DNA from 3 places in the Nonomuraea sp. ATR24 genome. Region 2 is predicted to be linked to each of the others. Evidence: riboswitches for the same ligand, from Rfam matches in the RefSeq annotation. Region 2 holds a riboswitch; each other region holds the start of a gene.
The links. Region 2 has a riboswitch for cyclic di-AMP ahead of ACBI99_RS23085 (CHAP domain-containing protein). Riboswitches for the same ligand answer to the same signal wherever they lie in the genome.
Positions count from the first base shown of each region.

Region 1 (7,039 bases), on a different contig from region 2:
GCCGGGCGGCACGGTGAGGTGGCGGGACTACTCGTTCACCTGGCCCGACCGCGGGCGCGGCGAGTGGGACAACGTGCGCACCGGCGGCAAGGCGCTGGAGGTGGCCGCGCCCGACGGCGCCACGAGCGTCGCCTTCCTGGGCACGGGCGTGAACGGCTGGCCCGAGTCGCAGGTCACCGTCACCTACGCCGACGGCACGACCAGCACCGGCAGGCTCGGCTTCAGCGACTGGATCCTCGACTTCGGCGGCGGGCAGCCGCAGTTCGGCAACGAGGTCGTGGCGCGCACGCCGCACCGGCTGTTCTGGGGCTCGTGGGCGTTGCAGCCGGTGCCGGCGCACGTGTACGCCTCGCAGCCGATCGCGCTGGACCCGGGCAAGAAGGTGCGCAGCTTCGCCTTCTCCGACCCGGAGGACGGCGAGCTGCACCTGTTCACCTGGGCGTTCAGGTAGCCCATACCGGGGCGGCGCCCCTCAGGCTCAGCATCATCGAGTAGAGGGACGTCGTCGCGGTGATGAAGACGCGGTTGCGCTTGAGGCCGCCGAAGACGAGGTTGGAGGCGCTCTCCGGCAGGTGCAGCCTGCCGAGGAGCGTCCCGTCGGGGTGGTAGGCGTGGATCGACCGGCCGACGGCGGCCCACAGGCGGCCGGTGTCGTCGAGCCGCATGCCGTCGTAGCTGCCGTCGGCGTCGCCCTGCTGCTCGGCGAACACCTTGCCGCCGGTGAGCGTGCCGTCGCGGGTGACCTCGAAGACGCGGACGTGGCGGCGCTCGGTGTCGGCGACGTAGAGCAGCCGCTCGTCGGGGGAGAACGCCAGGCCGTTGGGGCGGGCGAAGTCGCCGGCCACCATGCTCACCTCGCCGCCGGCGGGGTCGATCCGGTAGACGTGGCAGCCGTCGATCTCCGGCTCGGCCCGGTGGCCCTCGTAGTCGCCGAGGATGCCGTAGGGCGGGTCGGTGAACCAGACGGACCCGTCGGAGCGCACGACGGCGTCGTTGGGGCTGTTGAGCCGCTTGCCGCGCCACCGGTCGGCGAGCACGGTGACGGAGCCGTCGTGCTCGGTGCGGGTCACCCGGCGGGCGCCGTGCTCGCAGGAGATCAGCCGGCCCTCGCGGTCGAGGGTGTTGCCGTTGACGTAGCCGGCCGGTTGGCGGAAGGGACCCACGGCGCCGGTCAGCTCGTCCCAGCGCAGCATCCGGTCGTTGGGGATGTCGCTCCAGACCAGGTAGCGGCCCGCGGGGACGTAGACGGGCCCTTCGGCCCAGCGGGTGCCCCGGTGGAGGCGCTCCAGGTTGCGGTCACCGGTGACGTCGGCGATGCGGCGGTCGAACGCCTCGAACTCCACGGGGATGAGGTCCACCCGCTCTTCTTACCAAGATCTGCCCGGCCCGGCCAGCACCTTTTTGACCACAAGCGTTGGTCTACACTTGTTGGCATGGCGTTCACGGAAAGGTCCGAGGCCACGCGCACGGCGATCCTCGGCGCGGCCCGCAAGCTCTTCGCCGAGCAGGGGTTCGCGGGCACCACCATCCGGAAGGTGGCCTCGCTGGCCGGCGTCGATCCGTCCATGGTGATGCGCTACTACGTCAACAAGGAGGGCCTCTTCCGCGCCGCGGTGGACCTGCGGCTCAACCTGGAGGAGCTGCCCGCGCCGCCGCGCGAGCGCCTCGGCGAGGCGATGGCGCGCCACTTCCTGTCCCGCTGGGAGGGCGACCTGTCGGACGAGGCGATCATGCTGCTGCTGCGCTCGTCGTCCACGAACGCGCTGGCGGCGCAGAGCATGCGCGACGTGTTCACCTCCCAGGTCGCCTCGTTCGTCGGCCGGGCGCTCGGCTGCGGGCCGGAGGAGGCGGCGCGGCGGGCCGGGCTGGTGAGCACGCAGCTGCTCGGGCTGGCCTTCACCCGTTATGTCGTACGGCTGCCGCCCGTGGTGGCGATGACGGCCGAGGAACTGGCGCGCAGCGTGGGGCCGGTGGTGCAGCACTACTTGACGGGCGATTTGCCATAGTTTGTCAAGTTTCGTACCTTATGCGCGCAATGCCCGGACCGTGGGCCCGTTCGCGGGGCCCGCGGCCGCCGAATCCGCCTCACGCGGAACCGGGGACCCACTCTCTCTTGGGGTGAATCGGCGCGCCGGCTCCCCCGGCCGCGCCCGTAGGGCACTTCCAGGCCCGAACCCGTCAGCTAACCCGGTAGGCGGCATGGAAGCAAGGAGCACAGCCCTTCATGCCCACCTCCCTCTTCTCCAGCGCCCGGCCGCGCCGCTGGGGCCGCGCCCTGGCCGGCGCCGCCCTCGCCGCCGGCGTCCTGACGACCGGCACGACCGCCGCCCACGCGGCCACCACAGCCACCCCCGCCACCACGGCCTCTTTCGCCGGCCCGGCATCGTACGCGCCCGCTGACGCGCCCGCCGTGCTCGGGCGGGCCGCACTGGTCGTCGACACGTCCACCGGCGAGGTCCGCTACAGCAAGGACGCCGGCGAGCGCCTTCCCGTGGCCAGCCTGACCAAGATGATGACCGCCCACGTCGTGCTCCAGGAGGCCGACCCGGCCGACGTCGTCGAGGTGACGGCCGAGGACGTGCGCTACGCGGCCCGGGGCGGCGCGGCCGTCGCCGGGCTGCGCGCCGGTGACCGGCTGCCGGTGCGGGACGTGCTCCACGCCCTGCTGCTGCCGTCCGGCGCGGACGCCGCCCACGTGCTGGCGCGCACGTACGGGCCGGGTGTCGAGGGGTTCGTCGGGAAGATGAACGCGGCCGCCCGCGAGCTGGGCATGGCCGACACCCTGTACGTCAACGCCGACGGCATGCCGACGAACGGCGGCGGCCACTCCACGGCGGCCGACCAGGCACGGCTGGCCGAGGCGGTGCTGCGGAACGAGACGCTGAAGTCGATCACCTCGACGCGCTACCACTCGGTCGGGGCGACGAGTGAGCACGGCTCCTACTCGTGGCGCAACACCAACCGGCTGCTCGCCCAGCCGGGCGCGGTCGGCGTGAAGACCGGCTACACGCGCGCCGCGGGTTACACGCTGGCGTTCGCCGCCGAGCGGGACGGCCGGCTGCTGGTCGGGGTGATCCTCGGCGAGAGCGACTCCGGCCGCCGCTTCGACACCGCCCAGGCGCTGCTCGACTGGGCCGCCACCGCCGGGAAGGCGTGACGGCTCAGGCGGCCCGGCCGAGCAGGACGCCGCCGCCCACCCCGAGGGCGAGCGAGGCGACGGCCGCCACGCAGGCGACCGCGCGCGCCAGGCCCGGGGGCGGCGCGGCCGGCGGGTCGCCGCGGAACACCACGGCGACCCAGCGCAGGTAGTAGTACAGGCTCGCCACGGTGTTGACCAGGACGAGCACGGCCAGCCAGGCGTAACCGCCGTCCCACGCGGCGGCGAACACGAGCACCTTGGCGACGAACACGGCGGCGGGCGGGATGCCCGCGAACCCGAGCAGGCACACCACGAGCGCCAGCCCGAGCCCCGGCGCGGCCCGCCCCAGCCCCCGGTAGCCGTCGAGCGTGCCACGCCCGGTGGCGGCCACCACGGCGAACGCGCCCACGTTCGTGACCGCGTAGGCGGCCAGGTAGAACAGCACGGCGGGGCGGGCGAGCGCGGTGTGCTGGGCGACCGCGACCGGCACGAGCACGTACCCGGCCTGGCTGATCGTGGAGTAGGCGAGCAGGCGGCGCACATCGTCCTGGTGGAAGGCGGCCAGGTTGCCGAGCGTCATCGTGGCGGCGGCGACGATCGCGACGAGGACGTCCCAGCCGCCGGGCCCGAGCTCATCCGCGACGCGCAGCAGCGCCGCCAGCGCGCCGATCTTGGGCACGGTGGTGACGAACGCGGCGACGGCGACGGGGGCGCCCTCGGCCACGTCCGGCACCCAGAAGTGCGCGGGCACCCCGCCCGCCTTGAACAGCAGCCCCGCCAGCAGGAGCACCACGGCGCAGGCCGCCGCCGCGCCGGGCGCGAGCGCGAGCGCCGCCCCGGCCGCCCGGTAGCCGGTGGCGCCCGCCAGGCCGTACAGGAGGGTGACGCCGGCCAGCATCAGCACGCCCAGGAACGCACCCATCAGGTAGTACTTGAGCGCCGCCTCGGTGCCCGGCGCGTCCTTGCCGAACCCGGCGAGCGCGTAGGCCGGGATGCTCGCCAGCAGGTACGCCGGGACGAGGACGAGCAGGTCACCGGCCCCGGCCAGCAGCACCGAGCCGAGGGCGGCGAGCATGACGAGCACGTACGCCTCGGCCTCGCGGCGGTGCCCGCGCGCCTCGGCGGCCACCAGCGCGATCACCAGGAGCGTGCCGCCCGCCACGACGGCGCGGGCCGCCTGGGTGAGCGCGTCGGGCGCGTACGAGCCGAACGCGGCGCCGCCGGTGGCGGTGACGGTCACGGCCAGGGCGGCGGCGAGCGCGGCGGCGCAGATCCACGCGACCGCGCGCTGCCGCCCGCGCGGCACGAACATGCCGGTGAGCAGCCCGGCGACAGCCCCGGCCAGCAGGAGCAGCTCGGGCAGCAGCGCGGCCGGGTCGTCGTTCACCGGCCGGCCAGCGAGGAGAGCGCGGCGGCGGCGGGCTCGATGACGTCCAGCAGCCACCGGGGCGCGACGCCGATGAGCACCGACAGCGCCAGCAGCGGCGCCACGGCGGCGGTCTCGGCGGGCCGCAGGTCGGTGACGCGGCCGGTGAGCTCGCCCGGCCCGCCGAGCAGCACCCGTTGCAGGGCGCGCAGGAACAGCGCGGCGGTGATGAGGATGCCGAGCACGGCTGCGGCGCCCAGGACGACGGCCCCGGCGCCGATCACGCCGACGAAGATCTGGAACTCGGCGATGAACCCGGAGAACCCGGGCAGCCCCAGCGACGCGAACGCGGCCACGGCCAGCAGCGCGGCGAACACCGGGGCGCGGCCCGCGACGCCGCCGAACCGGTCCATGTCGTACGTGCCGGCCCGGTCCCACAGGACGCCGGTGAGCAGGAACAGCGCCCCGGTGATGAGGCCGTGGCTGACCATCTGGGTGACCGCCCCGGACACGGCCAGCTCCCCGGCCCGGCCGCCGCCCGGCGCCAGCCCGGCGGCGCCGAGGGCGAGCACGACGTAGCCCATGTGGTTGACCGAGGTGTAGGCCACGAGCCGCTTGAGGTTCGGCTGGGCGAGCGCTACCAGCGCCCCGTACAGCACGCTGACCAGCCCGATCGCCATGATCAGCCACGCGTGGGCGCGCCAGGCGTCGGGCAGCGCGGGCATGGCGACGCGGGCCAGGCCGTAGGTGCCCATCTTGAGCAGGATGCCCGCCAGGATCGCCGACCCGGCGGCGGGCGCGTCGGTGTGGGCGGGCGGCAGCCAGGTGTGCACCGGGAAGACCGGCGTCTTGACCGCGAGCCCCACGCCGACGGCCAGCAGCACCAGCGAGGCGACGCCGGGCGACCCGGCGTAGGGCGGATTGCGGGCCAGCTCGACCAGGTCGAACGTGCCGCCGCCGAGGAACAGGCCGACGAAGCCGAGCAGCAGCGCCAGCGAGCCGAGGAAGGTGTAGAGGAAGAACGCCAGCGCCGACCTGGCCCGGTCGCCGTGGCCCCATCCGGCGATCACGAAGTACATGCCGACGATCGACAGGTCGAAGAAGACGAAGAACAGCAGCAGGTCCAGCGCGGCGAACAGGCCGAGCGAGACCGACTGCAGGAACAGGAACAGCGCCGCGTGCGCCCGCTCGCGCCGCCGTTCGCCCAGCGAGTGGACGCCGCACACGAGGAACAGCAGCGCGGTCAGCGCGATCAGCGGCAGCGACAGCCCGTCCACGCCGACGTGGTAGCCGGCGTCCAGCGTCGGGATCCAGCGCAGCCGCGTCTCGTACCCGATCCCGCCCCGGTACCCGGCCCACATGGCCGCCACGAGCGCCAGGTCGGCGGCCGACACCGCGATCCACACCCAGGTCGCGGCCCGCCCGCGCACGCGCGGCACGGCCAGCAGGCCGAGCGCGGCGGCCAGCGGCAGGAAGATCACCACGGTGAGCACGGTCACCGCACCAGCATCAGCACGACGGCGAGCAGCAGGAACGCGGCCGCCGCCTGGGCCAGGTAGAGGTGCGCCTGCCCGGCCTGCGGGCGCCGCGCGGCCCGGCCCAAAGCCCCGGCGCCCGCCGCGACCGCGCGCACCAGATGCTCCAGCGGGCGCTCCACCCGGCCCCGCCCGAGCCACGCCGCCCCGCCGAGCGCCCCGGCGGCGCCGCGCACGACCCCGTCGAGCAGCCCCTCGGCCCTCCGTCCCGCCACCCCGGCCGCCGCCGTCACCCCGTCCGCCAGCCACTCCCCGGTACGCGCGAGCACCCGGTCGTCGAACCGCGCCAGCGCCCCCGCCAGCGCCTTCACCGGCTCCCACACCCCGCCGATCGCCCCCTGCCGCAATCCGAGCCACCCCCGCAGCCCCACCGCCAGCCTGCCCTGTCCCAGCTCCGCGGCCCGTCTGCGCCACGCGGTTCCCTGACGCGCCCGTACGCCGATCGCCCATCCGGCGGCGGTCACGGCGCTCGCCGCCAGGCCCGTCACCACCAGCCCCGCGACCTCGGGCCCCGGCTCGCCGCCTGCGCCGACGAGCTGCCGCCAGCCCGCGTACACGGCGGGCAGCCCGAGCACCGACAGCCCGGCCGCCAGTGGCGCGAGCGCGAGCAGCGGCCCGGTCACCGCGCGGGGCACCCGCCGCTCCCCCGCCGCCGTGGGGAACGTCCCCGGCCGCCACACCGCAGCCAGCGCCCTGGCCGCGTACGCGGCGGCCAGCAGCGCCGCCGCCAGCGCGACCGCGTACAGGCCCGGCGACGGCACCCCGGCGAGCACCGCGTCCTTGGTCACCCAGAGCGACAGCGGCGGCACCCCGGCCAGCGCCAGCGCCCCCACGGCGAACGCCACGCCCACCGATCGGCGCCACCGCCCGGCACCCCGCAGCCCGGCCAGGGCCTCGGTGCCGAGCGCCGTCAGCCACACCCCCGCGCACAGGAACAGCAGGCTCTTCACGGCCGCGTGCGCGACCAGGTGCGCCGTCCCCCCGGCCACCGCCCCCGCC
Region 1 covers NZ_JBGNUU010000008.1:243,132-250,170, forward strand. The annotation lists gene ACBI99_RS21945 (GH92 family glycosyl hydrolase) at 1-451, shown strand, start outside; gene ACBI99_RS21950 (SMP-30/gluconolactonase/LRE family protein) at 444-1,358, opposite strand; gene ACBI99_RS21955 (TetR family transcriptional regulator) at 1,434-2,006, shown strand; cyclic di-AMP (ydaO/yuaA leader) riboswitch at 2,063-2,212, shown strand; gene ACBI99_RS21960 (D-alanyl-D-alanine carboxypeptidase family protein) at 2,225-3,157, shown strand; gene ACBI99_RS21965 (NADH-quinone oxidoreductase subunit N) at 3,162-4,526, opposite strand; gene ACBI99_RS21970 (NuoM family protein) at 4,523-6,004, opposite strand; gene ACBI99_RS21975 (NADH-quinone oxidoreductase subunit L) at 6,001-7,039, opposite strand, start outside.
Region 1: another riboswitch for cyclic di-AMP. It lies ahead of ACBI99_RS21960 (D-alanyl-D-alanine carboxypeptidase family protein); the one in region 2 lies ahead of ACBI99_RS23085 (CHAP domain-containing protein).

Region 2 (7,039 bases):
CCGGCAGCGCGGTGAACACCGTCACCCGGCCGGCGCGCAGCCTGAGGGCCGCGGCCAGCCCGAGCGCCGTGCGCAGCAGCCCGGGGTGGGCGCGCGCCCGCAGCAGGGGCCGGTACGGGCCCGCCGCCAGCAGCTCCAGCAGCCGGATCGTGGCCAGCCCGTCGTCGACCACGACGACGCGGCCCGGATGGGCCGTCAGCCAGCGCAGCTGCACCTTGCCCGAGAACGCGTCACCGACGGCCGACGGCCGGCGCGGCATGCGCTCGCGCGGCTCGGCCAGCTCCAGGCCGTCGGGCAGCGGCAGGCGGCGCAGCTCGCGCCGCGTCACCCGCAGCGCGCGCAGCCCCGCGCGCGGCACGACCTCGGCCGACGGCCCCAGCAGCCCGGCATGGTGGGCCTCGACGGCGCACAGCATCTGGAGCGGCGACTCCACCCAGGCCGACGCCCGTTTGACCACTGATGTTCTCCCAGCCAGGTGATGGCCCGTTCACGACCGCTTCAAGCTAGCCCGGGCGGCTTAAGCCGCTCGGAACGGCACGTGAACAATGGAGGGTATGAACTCGCTACGGCTATACAGAGACGGCGTGGAGATCCCGCAGCTGGGGCTCGGCGTCTGGCAGGTGCCCGACGACGAGGCGGAGCAGGCGGTCACGACCGCGCTCGCATGCGGCTACCGCCACATCGACACCGCCAAGCTCTACCGCAACGAGGCCGGCGTCGGGCGGGCGGTGCGCGCCTCCGGCATCCCGCGGGAGAAGCTGTTCGTCACCACGAAGCTGTGGAACAACGACCACGACCGCGCCGAGCAGGCCTTCGAGGAGAGCCTGGGCAGGCTCGGCCTCGACTACGTCGACCTCTACCTGATCCACTGGCCGGCGCAGCGGCAGGACAAGTACGTCCAGGCGTGGCGCGCGCTGGAGAAGGTCTACCGGGACGGCCGGGCCAAGGCCATCGGCGTGTCCAACTTCACCGTCGAGACGCTGGAGCGGCTGCTCGACGAGGCCGACGTGCCGCCGTGCATCAACCAGATCGAGCTGCACCCGTACTTCCAGCAGCGCGAGCTGCGCGAGTTCCACGACAAGAACGGCATCCTCACGCAGGCCTGGAGCCCGCTCGGGCAGGGCAAGGGGCTGCTGTCGGAGCCCGCGCTGGCGGTGCTGGCCGACAAGCACGGCCGCACGCCCGCGCAGATCGTGCTGCGCTGGCACATCCAGCTCGGCAACATCGTCATCCCCAAGTCCGTCACGCCGGCGCGGATCAAAGAGAACATCGCGGTCTTCGACTTCACGCTCGACCGGGAGGACATGGCCGCCATCGGCGCCCTGAACGCGGGCCGCCGGCTGGGCCCGGACCCGGACGTGTTCCCGTGAGGTGAAACCGGTCAGGTTTCGCGTCCGCGGATGAATCAGTACGATCTTCCGCGTGCGAGATCTAGCGTGGGGCATCGCGGCGACGGGCGGCATCGCCAGGACCGTGGGGGCGGTCATCGCGGCGGAGCCGGGCATGCGGGTGGCCGCCGTCGGCTCCCGCGACCTGGGCCGGGCCAAGGCGCTGGCGGCGACGCTGGGCGCCGAGTCCGCCCACGGCTCCTACGCCGAGCTGTGCGCCGACCCGGCCGTCGACGCCGTCTACGTGGCGACCCCGCACGCCCAGCACCTGGAGGTGGCCGAGGCCGCGATCGCGGCGGGCAAGGCGGTGCTGTGCGAGAAGCCGCTGGCGGCGAGCCTGGCCGACGCCGAGCGCATGGTCCGCCTGGCCCGCGAGGCCGGGGTCTTCCTGATGGAGGCCATGTGGATGCGGTTCAACCCGCTGGTGCGCATGCTCAAGGACGACCCGCGCTTCGGGGAGATCCGCTCGGTGCGGGCCTCGTTCGGGTTCGCGCTGCCGTACAATCCCGCGCACCGGCTGTGGGCGCCCGAGCTGGGCGGGGGCGCGCTGCTCGACCTGGGCATCTATCCCCTGGGGCTGGCCCAGCTGTTCCTCGGCATGCCCGAGTCCATGCACCTGACGGGCGCGCTGGCGCCCAACGGGGTCGACGCGGAGGCGGGCGGGGTGCTCGTCTACCCAGGCGGCCGGCGGGCGCTGGTCGACACCTCGCTGCTCGCGCACTTCCCCAATTCGGCCAGCATCGTGGGCACCGGGATGCGCGCCGACCTGGACGCGCCGTTCTGGGCGCCCCGGCGGGTGGTGCTCAGCGGGCCGTCGATGGAGACCGAGGAGCACGAGCTCGACCCGGCCGACAACGGCTACGCCGGGGAGCTGCGCGAGGTGCGGGACGCGCTGGCCGAGAACCGGACCGAGAGCGCGATCATGCCTCTTGACGAATCCCTTGCCATGATGGGGCTCCTGGCCGACGCGCGCGGGCAACTCGCCTAGCTGCAACTTTATCGACTTGTAATGCCTTGGCGGATGTATTACCTTATGGCGCATTCGCGGCTTACGTCCGGTTTGTCCGGTCGTTGCCAACCATCGCACGACACTCACAGGATCGTCCTGTGACCGCTGAATCCGCCTTGCGCGGAGCCGGGGACCCATGTCCTTTGGGGTGAATCGGCACCTTGTGTGCCGTAGGGCAGCTTCCACGCCCGAACCCGTCAGCTAACCCGGTAAGCGGCATGGAAGCAAGGAGTAATCCCCTCGATGGCGAAGCACCGTCTTACCCGTGCCCCGAAGAAGCTTCACCCCCGCGCCGGCGCCTCCCTCGGCGCAACCGTCCTGGCCGCCGGACTCGGCGCCGGGATGACCACCGCACTCCCCGCCCAGGCCGCCGAGCCCGGCCACCAGGTCGAGACCCAGACCATGTCCGAGTCCACGCAGACCAGGACCGGCGCCAACCAGGTCAACGTCACCGCCTCCCAGGTCCTGGCCCTGGCCAAGGCCCAGGTCGGCACCTCCGAGAACGCCTACGGCGGCGGCACCAAGTTCCAGGAGTGGTACGCCAGCTCCAAGCGCGCCCTCGAGACCGTCGCCCGCGACGGCGGCAACCCCAGCGCCTACCTCAACGCCCCCTGGTGCTCCATGTTCGTCTCCTGGGTCGGCGAGCAGACCGGCGCCCGCCCGCAGGTCGGCTGGGACGCCTACACCGTCACCCACGCCAAGTGGTTCGCCGCCAACGACCGCTGGGGTCAGGAGGCCAAGCCCGGCGCCGTCGTCTTCTTCGCCTGGAACGGCAGCAAGAGCATCAGCGCCATCCAGCACGTCGGCTTCGTCGTCAAGGACAACGGCGACGGCACGATCTCCACGATCGAGGGCAACACCGGCAACGGCAAGGTCGAGGAGCGCGTCCGGCCCAAGTCCCAGGTCGTCGGCTACGGCTACCCCTCGTACGCCGCCTGACCCTCCCCCTGGCGAAGCGCGCGCCCCTCCCCCGGGCCCCCGCTTCCGCGCTTTCTCCCCTCCCCGTGTCGATCCGGCCCCCTCCGGGACGACGCACAGGTGTGGCAGGCTCGCCGGGAGCCCGCTTCACCGCCTGGACGAGGAGAACGCACCGTGAAATTCCTGATCGTCGGCAAGGCCAGCGAGGAGACCGAGGCCGGCGCCCTGCCGAGCCAGGAGCTCGTCGACAACATGACGGCCTTCAACGAGTCGCTCGTGAAAGCGGGCGTCCTGCTCGCCGCCGAAGGGCTCCACCCCAGCTCGCGCGGCGCCCGCATCGCCTACAGCGGCGGCAAGGCCCGCGTCATCGACGGGCCGTTCGCCGAGGCCAAGGAGCTCATCGCAGGCTTCTGGCTCATCCAGGTCAAGTCGCGGGAGGAGGCGCTCGAATGGGCCCTGCGCGTCCCCGTCCCGCCCGGCCACGACGGCGTCGGCCTGGACGTCTGGCAGGTCTTCGACCCCTCGGACATGCCCGAGACCTCCCTGACCCCCGAAACCGCCCAACGCCACGCCGTCATCCGCGCCGCTCTCGACTCCCCACCTGAGCCCTGACCGTCCGAGAGCGACGCCCCCGAGGGAGGCGCCCCCGCGGGAGGCGGCCCGCTGCGGCGGCCCCTCCCGGGGAGGCCACACCCCCGCCGGGGCAGGCGGAAAGCCCCAGGATGGCGGCAACCCCGGGAGGGGGCGGGCCCCCGGAAGGGGCGCCTCGGGCAGTCCGGCCCTCTGGCGGCCTCCGCCGGGGCGGCCCCACCCCACCGGCGACCCCCGGCGGAGCGGCCCGACCGCACTGGCAGCCACGCCCCGGACGGCCCAACCCACCGGTGCCCCAGGCAATCCGGCCCTCTGGCGGCCTCCGCCGAGGCGGCCCCACCCCACCGGCGATCCCGGTCGGGCTCCCCAGGGGCGCGGCCCCACCGGCGGCGCGCGCCCCGGACAGCCCGGCCCCACCGGCAGGCCGGACCCAGCCCCTCCGGTGCCCGGCTCCCGGGGGTGCGGCCCCACCGGCCGCCCGTACCCCGGACGGTCCGACCCGGCTGCTGGGCTGGGCGGTGCTGGTGGGTTGCGGGCCGCGTGGTGCGGCGCAGCCGCCGCCTCGTGGGAAGCCGCCGCCTCAGGGAGGCGTGCCCCCACGGAGCGGCAGGGGCCGTGTGGTGGAAGGGGTGCGTCCCACGAGAGAGCGCTTGGGTTGCGAGTAAGCGGGTGGGGCTGTTGTCATGGGCGGGTGACGGCGTCGGAGACTCATCGGGCCATTGAGGCGGTGTGGCGGATCGAGGCGGCCCGGGTGATCGCCGGGCTGGCCGGGATGGTGCGTGACGTCGGCCTGGCGGAGGAGCTGGCGCAGGACGCGCTGGTGGCGGCGCTGGAGCAGTGGCCGCGGGAGGGGGTGCCGCGCAATCCGGGCGCCTGGCTGATGACCGTGGGCAAGCGCCGGGCGGTGGACATGATCCGGCGGCGGGAGCGGTTCGAGCGCAAGCTGGTCGAGCTGGGCCGGGAGCTGGACGACGAGACGGAGCTGCCGGGCGTCGAGGAGATCGAGGACGACCTGCTGCGGCTGGTGTTCACGGCGTGCCATCCGGTGCTGTCGACGGAGGCGCGGGTGGCGCTGACGTTGCGGGTGCTGGGCGGGCTGTCGACGGACGAGATCGCGCGGGCGTTCCTGGTGCCGGAGTCGACGATGGCGCAGCGGGTGGTGCGGGCCAAGCGGACGCTGGCGGAGCGCGGGGTGCCGTTCGAGGTGCCGGGGGGCGCTGAGCTGGCGGATCGGCTGTCGTCGGTGCTGGAGGTCATCTACCTGATCTTCAACGAGGGCTACTCGGCTACGGCGGGTGACGACTGGATGCGGCCGGGGCTGTGCGAGGACGCGCTGCGGCTGGGGCGGGTGCTGGCCGGGCTGATGCCGAAGGAGGCGGAGGTGCACGGGCTGGTGGCGCTGATGGAGATCCAGGCGTCGCGGGCGGCGGCGCGGGTGGGGCCGTCGGGCGAGCCGGTGCTGCTGCTGGAGCAGAACCGGGCGCGCTGGGACCGGCTGCTCATCGGCCGCGGCCTGGCGGCGCTGGCGCGGGCCGAGGAGCTGAGCGGGGACCGGGGCGGGGACCTGGGCGGGGATGCGGGCGGGGATGCGGGCGGGGATGCGGGCGGGGGGATGGGGCCGTACACGTTGCAGGCGGCGATCGCCGCCTGTCACGCGCGCGCGCTGACGGCGGAGGAGACCGACTGGGCGCGGATCGCGGCGCTGTACGAGGAGCTGGCGCGCCTGTCGCGCTCGCCGGTGGTGGAGCTGAACCGGGCGGTGGCGCTGGCGATGGCGTACGGCCCGGCGGTGGGGCTGGAGCTGGTGGACCAGATCGCCGGGGAGCCCGCGATGCGCGGCTACCACCTGCTGCCGAGCGTGCGCGGGGATCTGCTGTTCCGGCTGGGCCGGCTGGCGGAGGCGCGGGCGGAGTTCGTGCGGGCGGCGGGGCTGACGCGCAACGGCCGGGAGCGGCGGCTGCTGGAGGAGCGTGCCCTGGCCTGCGGCTGATCCGCGCCGCCGCCGGGGTGGGCTGCCCGGAGTGGTGTGGAATAGGTGCGCATGAGATGGGAGCGCTCCCAAAGGGCTATATGAGCCCTTTAAGGTGAAAAATCCGCTTCTAGTGGCCCGAAACACCCCATAGGTAACGGTTGAGTTTCGGGACGTTGACGTCCGCACGCCGTACGGGCACTCTTTGTGGGAGCGCTCCCAAAGACCTTCCTCTCGCGGCTCACCCCGCGATGCACCTCCCACGATCCACACCCAAAAGGGGTACGGAATGACGAACCACAAGCGCTTTGCTGTTTCCGGTGTCATGGTCGCGGCGCTGGCCGTCGCGACGGCCGCGTGTGGCGGCGGCGGCACGACGACGCCGGCCGGGGCCGGTGAGACGACGGCGGCGGCAGAGCCTGTCACGATCAATGTGCACACCTTCGGCGGTGGCGAGAACTTCGGTTACGACGCCGCCGTCGAGAAGTGGAACGCCGAGCACCCGAACATCCAGATCAAGTACACGAACCTGACCGACCGGTTCGAGGACGTCTACCTGCCGCAGCTGCTCCAGCGCCTGCAGGCGGGCAGCGGCGCCGGCGACATCGTCGGCATCGACGAGGGCGCGATGGGCCTGATGGCCGCCCGGCCGCAGTTCTTCACCGACCTGGGCGAGCACGGGCTGCAGGACCGCAAGGCCGACTTCCCGGCGGCCAAGTGGGAGGCGGGCGTCAACGCCGACGGCAAGCTGTTCGCGCTCGGCACCGACATCGGCGGCATGACCATGTGCTACCGCAAGGACCTGTTCGAGAAGGCGGGGCTGCCGACCGACCGCGAGGAGGTCGCCAAGCTCTGGCCGACCTGGGACGCGTACCTGGAGGCCGGCAAGAAGTTCCAGGCCGCCAACAAGGACGCCAAGTGGATGGACGGCCCGAACACCATCTACAACGTGATCCTGTCGCAGGAGGCGCCGAAGAACGGCAACGTCTCCTACTTCGACAAGAGCAACCAGCTCGTGCTGGAGACGAACCCGGCGGTCAAGACGTCCTTCGACTGGGTGCAGAAGTTCAGCCAGCAGGGCCTGACGGCCAAGCTGCAGGCGTTCAGCCCGCCGTGGAACAAGGCCATCAAGGGCGGCGACTTCGCCACCATGGGCTGCCCGTC
Region 2 covers NZ_JBGNUU010000009.1:156,687-163,725, reverse strand. The annotation lists gene ACBI99_RS23100 (hypothetical protein) at 1-457, opposite strand, end outside; gene ACBI99_RS23095 (aldo/keto reductase) at 555-1,370, shown strand; gene ACBI99_RS23090 (Gfo/Idh/MocA family protein) at 1,423-2,376, shown strand; cyclic di-AMP (ydaO/yuaA leader) riboswitch at 2,491-2,628, shown strand; gene ACBI99_RS23085 (CHAP domain-containing protein) at 2,641-3,336, shown strand; gene ACBI99_RS23080 (YciI family protein) at 3,490-3,927, shown strand; gene ACBI99_RS23075 (RNA polymerase sigma factor) at 4,679-5,896, shown strand; gene ACBI99_RS23070 (ABC transporter substrate-binding protein) at 6,165-7,039, shown strand, end outside.

Region 3 (7,039 bases), on a different contig from region 2:
ACCGCGGAAGCGCTCGTGGTCCTCTGGAGGCACGCCGAGCATCTCGCTGATCACCATGACGGGCAGCGGGTAGGCGAACGCGCTCATCAGGTCGGCCTCATCGGGCAGCGCGTCGAGGAGCCCGGCGGTGATGGCCTCGATCCGCGGACGCAGCCGCCTGATCATGCCCGGGGTGAAGGCCCGGCTGACCAGGCCGCGCAGCCGGGTGTGGTCCGGCGGGTTCATCATCAGGAACGAGCGGGGCGGCTCGCCGTCGGGCGGGGCGCCGTGGCCGAACCGGGCGTCACGCAGCACCGCGGAGCAGAGCTCGTGCGTGGTGGCGACGAGGAGCCCGCCGCGGGTCCGCAGCAGCGCGTCGCTCTCGCGCAGCTCGCGGTAACGGGTGTACGGGTCGCGCAGGAAGCCGGGGTCGGAGGGATCGAACCCGAGCATGTCCGTTGGCGTCAAAGGAGCGTAGTCAGGATCGCTGTGATCGATCATCATGCTCCGATAAGTGCCGACATATGGCGAGTACTTCACATACAACGGATCATGTCAACGGAAGAGGTCAAGTGCGGCGAATTTCGTGCTTGACGACGTTTCCTGGATGCGTTTACCGTCTGCGAGGATGTGCCGCTCCGGTCGGGCCCTAGACGTCTCCGGGTGGTGCTGGTGGGGGGAGGGCTCCCGATGGATGTGCTCACAGAAGGCGTTGAACTGAGCCGTGCCGATCTGGCGTTGCTGGCCGAACTGGCCAAGGGCGTCACCGTGGACCGGGTCGGCCGACGCCTTGACATCAGCGGTCGCACCGTGCGGCGAAGACTGCGCGGCATCTGCGACCGCATAGGCGTGGCCACCGCGATCGAGGCGGTGGCCTGGGCTGCCCGCAGGCAGCTCATCTAAGGCCGCTGGCCGGCTCTGGCGCCGCTAGTCGGCGATGCGGACGGCTCCGGCGAAGGGGCGCCGGGCGATGGACGCGATCCGCACCACGTCGCCGGTGCGCGGCGCGTGCACCATCATGCCGCCGCCCAGGTAGATGCCCACGTGGTGCAGGTCGTTGTAGAAGAACACCAGGTCGCCCGCGCGCAGCTCCTCCCTGGAGATGTGCCGGCCGGCGGTCCACTGGTCACCGGTGTAGTGCGGCAGCGAGATGCCCACCTGCTGGTAGGCGGCCATCACCAGTCCGGAGCAGTCGTAGCCGCGCGGCCCTTCGGCGCCCCAGATGTACGGCTTGAGCTGCTGGGTGAGCGCCCACTTGGCGGCCTGGGCGGCCTTGCCCGAGCCCGGGATCGGCAGGTTGACCTTGACCGCCGGGGTGCCCGGCCGGCCGGCCTCGCCGAGCGCGCGCCTGAACAGGTTGCTCTCGACCTTGCCGACGAGCTTGACGATCCGGTCGCGCTTGGCGTCGAGGTCCTTGACGATCTTCGAGACCTCGGTGATGCGGGCCTTGGCGCCGGCGCGGGCCCGCTCGGCCGCCTGCATCGCCTTGGTGAGCTGGAGGATCTCCTCGCCCTGCTGCTGCTGGATCGCGTAGTTGGTGGCCGCCAGGTCGAGGTAGCCCTCGGGGTCGTCGGAGTTGACGAACGCCAGGGTGCCCGACAGGCCGCCGTTGATGTAGGTGGTCTGCGCGAGCAGGATCGCCTTGGAGCGCTTGTCGGCCAGCTCGGCCTCGCTGGCGGCCAGCGTCTTCTTGGCGTTGTCGGCGGCCTTCTGGGCCGTCTTGAGCTTCTCCCGCTGGCCGTTGTACTGCTCGGCCAGCGTCTCGATCTCCAGGTGCATCTCCTCGACCTGCTCGGAGAGCTCCTTGAGCGAAGGCTTGGGGTCGGCGGAGGCTGGTGAGCCCAAGGGCAGAGCGAGGACCAGTGCGGCCACGGCGGCCAAGCCGACGACACCGAATCGCTTCTTGCCAGAGCGCCTGTCCAACCAAGCTCCTTCCGTTGACGCCTACCGGGTTAGCTGACGGGTTCGGGCCGGAGCAGCCCTACCGAGCGTGGCTCGGATTCACCCCTGGCAGCGGGTTGACGCCGCCGGCGGGTCCCCGGCTCCCCTCGCGGGGATTGGGCGTGTCGACCGCGCGGTGTGCGCGGGTGACATCGTCGCTGGACACTAATGCACTCCTGGTTCCTGCTCAACCGGAACTGCCGAGTCTGTAGAGGTTTCACAACCGACGGGTCACAAGGTGATCTCGTGGCGAGCCGTACAGAAAAGACTTTATGCCCTCTTTGCCCCAAGTTCGCCCGATCGTGAAACTGTAGGAATCGTGCAATCCGGAGCGTGCACGCACAGTGACGGTCCGGGAGTTTGGGGCGAGCCGTAATGGGGTCTGTACTCTGGATGGCCATGGAGCAGGTCGCCGAGCTAGCGGTCCCCGAGACCGAAGTGCTCGTCAGGCGCGCGCGGACCAGGGACGTCAGGGCGATCAAGCTCCTGGTCGACACCTACGCCGGCGTCGGGCGCAAGATGCTGGAGAAGGCCACCGTCACGCTGTACGAGGACGTCCAGGAGTTCTGGGTGGCCGAGCGGGGCGGCGAGGTCGTCGGCTGTGGCGCGCTGCACGTGCTCTGGGAGGATCTGGCCGAGATCCGCACCGTGGCCGTGCACCCCTCGGCCAGGGGTTTCGGCATCGGCCATCGCGTGGTCTCGGCTCTCATCAGGACCGCTCGGGAGCTTGGGCTGGAACGTGTATTTTGTCTCACTTTCGAGGTGGACTTCTTCGCGAGGCACGGGTTCCGTACGATCCAGGGCACGCCCGTCTCACCCGAGGTGTACGCCGAACTCCTGGCCTCGTACGACGAGGGCGTCGCAGAGTTCCTCGACCTCGAACACGTCAAGCCGAACACCCTGGGCAACACACGCATGCTGCTCCACTTGACATCGGGTGACGCGGACCTTGACTGCCGAGAAAGGTGATTGTTGATACCTATGTCGATACGTTGGGCAGGACAGGCATGTGCCCTGACACGTGCCACATGCGCACTCGAAGCGAGGTGACACGGTGAGCACAGGACAGCCGCCGTATCCACAGGACGATTCCCCCGAGAACTCCCCTGAATACGGCCAGAACGCAGGACGCCCCCAAGGGCAGCCCGACCCCGACGCGACGGTCGTCGGCTACCGCGTGGACGACCCCTACGGCCAGCAGCCCCCCTACGGTCAGCAGCCCCAGCAGGGTTACGGCCAGCAGCCCCAGTACGGCCAGCCCCAGCAGGGCTACGGCCAGCAGCAGGGCTACGGCCAGCAGCCGCAGTACGGCCAGCCGGACTACGGTCAGCAGCAGGGCTACGGCCAGCAGCCGCAGTACGGTCAGCAGCCGCAGTCCCAGCCGGGTTACGGCCAGCAGCCCCCGTCGGGCCAGCAGCCCCAGTACGGCCAGCCCGACTACGGCCAGCAGCAGCAGTATGGTCAGCAGCCGCAGTCCCAGCCCGACTACGGCCAGCAGCAATATGGTCAGCAGCCGCAGTCCCAGCCCGACTACGGCCAGGGTTACGCCCAGCAGCCGCAGTCGCAGCCGCAGTACGGCCAGCCGGACTTCGGTCAGCAGCAGGCTTACGCCCAGCAGCCGCAGTCGCAGCCGGGTTACGGCCAGCAGCAGTACGGTCAGCCCGACTACGGCCAGCAGCAGGGCTACGGGCAGCAGCAGTACGGCCAGCAGCCCCAGTACGGGCAGCAGCAGTACGGCCAGCCCGCCTACGGTCAGCAGCAGGGCTACGGCCAGCCCCAGTACGGGCAGCAGTACGGCCAGCCGGTGGGCATCCAGCCGCCCGGCGCCCCCGCGCCGCTGGCGGAATGGTGGCAGCGCCTGGTGGCGAGGATCGTCGACGGCCTGATCTTCGGCGTCGTCTACTTCATCATCAACCTCATCCTGGGCATCTTTTTTGTCGTCAGCTACAACTCGGTCACCGGCGTCACGACGGGTATCGCGAGCTCCCTCATCGTCGGCGTCATCCAGTACCTCCTCCTGGCCGCGCTCTACGTGGCCTACGACTTCTTCATGACGAAGATGAGCGGCCAGACCGTCGGCAAGATGGTCATGGGCATCAAGGTCGTCCAGGTGGGTCATGCGATGCCGTCCGGCGGGCTGCCCAACGACGCCGCGCTCAAGCGGGCCGGCGGGACCTGGGGCGGCTACGTCCTGGGCGTCATCCCGCTCCTCGGCCCGCTTCTCGGCGGCGTCCTCGTTCTGCTGAACGCGGCTTCCCAGCTCTGGGACAAGCCGCTGCAGCAGACGTTCGCCGACAAGTTCGCGAACACCGTGGTGGTCAAGATCAAGTAAGTCTCAGCAACAGCGAAACAGGGGCCGGCATCCCGCCGGCCTCTGTTTTGTGTGTACGAGCCGTACCAGAATGGGGGGACGCCGAGGGCCGCCGAACGGACGAGGTGAGGTTATGGCCGCGACACCCGAGACCGGCGTGCTGCCGGCGGAATGGTGGGAACGGCTCGTCGCCCGCCTCATTGAAGCGCTCGTGTTCGGAGTCTTCTATTACATTCTGTTCATTGCGCTATGGGGCGTCTTCCGGACTGTCGGGGTGCTGGACGCGTTCGAGGGGCGGTTGCCCGGCGTGTTCGCGTGGGTGGGCGCCGGCCTGGGTTATACGGTCTATGACTGGGTCGCACTTTCCCGGGGTGGGCGCACCTTCGGCAAGGCGATCATGGGGATTCGGGTGGACCCGGAGGGTCTTCCGGCGCGGGTCCGGCTGAAACGCGCCCTGCTCTATCCGGCGCCTGCCATGCTGATGGGCATTCCGGTGGCCAATCTGCTGGCCGGAATGTTCGTGTTTGGTGTCGGCCTGCTCATCTTGATCGACAAGCCGCTCCAGCGCGGGCCGCATGACAGGCTGGCCGGAACGCTGGTCGTAAAAGATCTTCGTTGAGGGTTCCGTACCTGCGCTGATGGCTTTTCGCAAAATTTCCGCTTGATCCGGTAAGGAGCCTGGAGAGACTGGCATTAGGCTATGAGGCGTCCGGGTTGCCGGATGTTGGGGCGCCTGCCAGGCTATGGGCATCTCTGTGCCGCTATGGTCGTGTGTGGGCGTCTGTCGCCTCGAGTGACACGAGGTCCGCCAGGCTCGCGCCGGCCCTGCAGCCTGTGTATAAAGCGCCCCTGAAACCCCGTCAGCCGTGGAGGCGAGGCCGAATGGAAGCCGTAACAGAGGTATTGTCAGCGCTCATCCCGCCCGTCGTCGTGGGCGGCGCCTTCATCTTTGGCGTCGTGAAGTTGGTGCGGCACGAGGGCTCCGGCCGGCGGCCAAACCGCCAGGATCAGGCCGACAACCGCAACTGATCGGCCGCTCAGCCGAATCCCGTGGCGCTGAATTGTCTTAACGTCTTTCCGGGTATATGTTTGGGCGAGCGAATGAAACAATGCTCCGGGAAAGGATTGCGTAGATGGCCAAGCAGATCCAGGAGATTCTCATCGATGACCTCGATGGGGGCGAGGCCAATGAGACGGTCAGCTTCGCTATTGACGGCTCCACCTATGAGATTGACCTCAGCGACCTTAACGCCAAGAAGCTGAGGGACGCTCTGACGCCTTTCGTGCAGCACGCCCGCAGGGCGGGCGCCGTATCCACGCGCCGTCGCGGGCGTGGCGGGCAGCGGGCGATGAGCCGCGAGAAGAGCGCCGAGATCCGTCAGTGGGCCAAGGCCCACGGCCTTCCGGTCAGCGAGCGGGGCCGCATCGCCTCCACCGTCGTCGAGAAGTACGAAGCGGCTCACTAAGGAGCCGATCTCCTGACCATGCGCTTATGCCGTTCGCCTAGGACCCCGGCGGCCGCCATAAGCGCATGATCATTTCTGCCATTATCTCAAATGGTGGACATCGGGATTTGTTGATCTTCTGATCCGCCCCTTAAGTGGGCGTTTGGGTCCATTTACGCGGGCGTGGTGCCGGTTATGTCCCGGCTCCGCGCCCGTACTGATCGGTAACGCGGCTGACCAGATGCCCCGTTCCGGTCATGCCCTGCCCGGCATTGCGCCCCCTGTTCCGGTCGCGCCCTGCCCGGCATTGCGCCCCCTGTTCCGGTCGCGCCCTGGCCGGCATTGCGCCCCCTGTTCCGGTCGCGCTTGGCCTGGCATTGGAGCAGGACATACGATGGAAGACAGGACGCGGCGTCCACCGCGATCGGGCGCGGCCGCCCCTGGCTCGCCCCCGCGTCCGCAGCCCATCCGTGCCGTTCCGGTCGCGCCGCTCCCGGCGAATTTCGAGCCACTTCACCCGGGCGCCCTAAACCTCGTTCGCTGGTGGCGTATCGGGAACACGTGACCCCCGAACAGTAGTTGGATGGAGGGTGAACGCCCTGCTCTCGGGGAACGTGTCTGCTATAGAGCGCGTCAGCGGCAGTGGGCACGGTTCGCCGAGCCAGGGCTAGCATGCGGGATGACGGGACCGGATTTACCGGCCTGACTGACCGCTCTGTGAGGAGCGACGAGATGTTCGAGAGGTTCACCGACCGAGCAAGGCGTGTTGTCGTCCTGGCCCAAGAAGAGGCCAGGATGCTCAACCACAACTACATCGGCACTGAGCACATTCTTCTTGGTTTGATCCATGAAGGTGAAGGCGTAGCCGCCAAGGCTCTGGAGAGCCTGGGCATCAGCCTTGAGGGTGTGCGTCAGCAGGTCGAGGAGATCATCGGCCAGGGCCAGTCGGCTCCGTCGGGGCACATTCCGTTCACCCCGCGGGCCAAGAAGGTCCTCGAGCTGTCGCTCCGTGAGGCTTTGCAGCTGGGTCACAACTACATCGGCACCGAGCACATCCTGCTCGGGCTCATCCGTGAGGGTGAGGGTGTGGCGGCTCAGGTGCTGGTCAAGCTTGGAGCTGATCTCAACCGTGTCCGGCAGCAGGTCATCCAGTTGCTCCACGGTTACCAGGGCAAGGAGCCGGCCGCAGCGGGTGGCCCGCAGGAGTCGGCCCCGTCGACCTCCCTGGTGCTCGACCAGTTCGGCCGCAACCTGACCCAGGCGGCCCGTGAGGGCAAGCTGGACCCGGTCATCGGCCGTGAGAAGGAGATCGAGCGGGTCATGCAGGTCCTCTCCCGGAGGACCAAGAACAACCCGGTTCTGA
Region 3 covers NZ_JBGNUU010000017.1:13,286-20,324, forward strand. The annotation lists gene ACBI99_RS32850 (cytochrome P450) at 1-432, opposite strand, end outside; gene ACBI99_RS32855 (LuxR C-terminal-related transcriptional regulator) at 670-882, shown strand; gene ACBI99_RS32860 (NlpC/P60 family protein) at 907-1,902, opposite strand; cyclic di-AMP (ydaO/yuaA leader) riboswitch at 1,906-2,053, opposite strand; gene ACBI99_RS32865 (amino-acid N-acetyltransferase) at 2,320-2,889, shown strand; gene ACBI99_RS32870 (RDD family protein) at 2,975-4,252, shown strand; gene ACBI99_RS32875 (RDD family protein) at 4,365-4,850, shown strand; gene ACBI99_RS32880 (Lsr2 family protein) at 5,365-5,697, shown strand; gene ACBI99_RS32885 (ATP-dependent Clp protease ATP-binding subunit) at 6,409-7,039, shown strand, end outside.
Region 3: another riboswitch for cyclic di-AMP. It lies ahead of ACBI99_RS32860 (NlpC/P60 family protein); the one in region 2 lies ahead of ACBI99_RS23085 (CHAP domain-containing protein).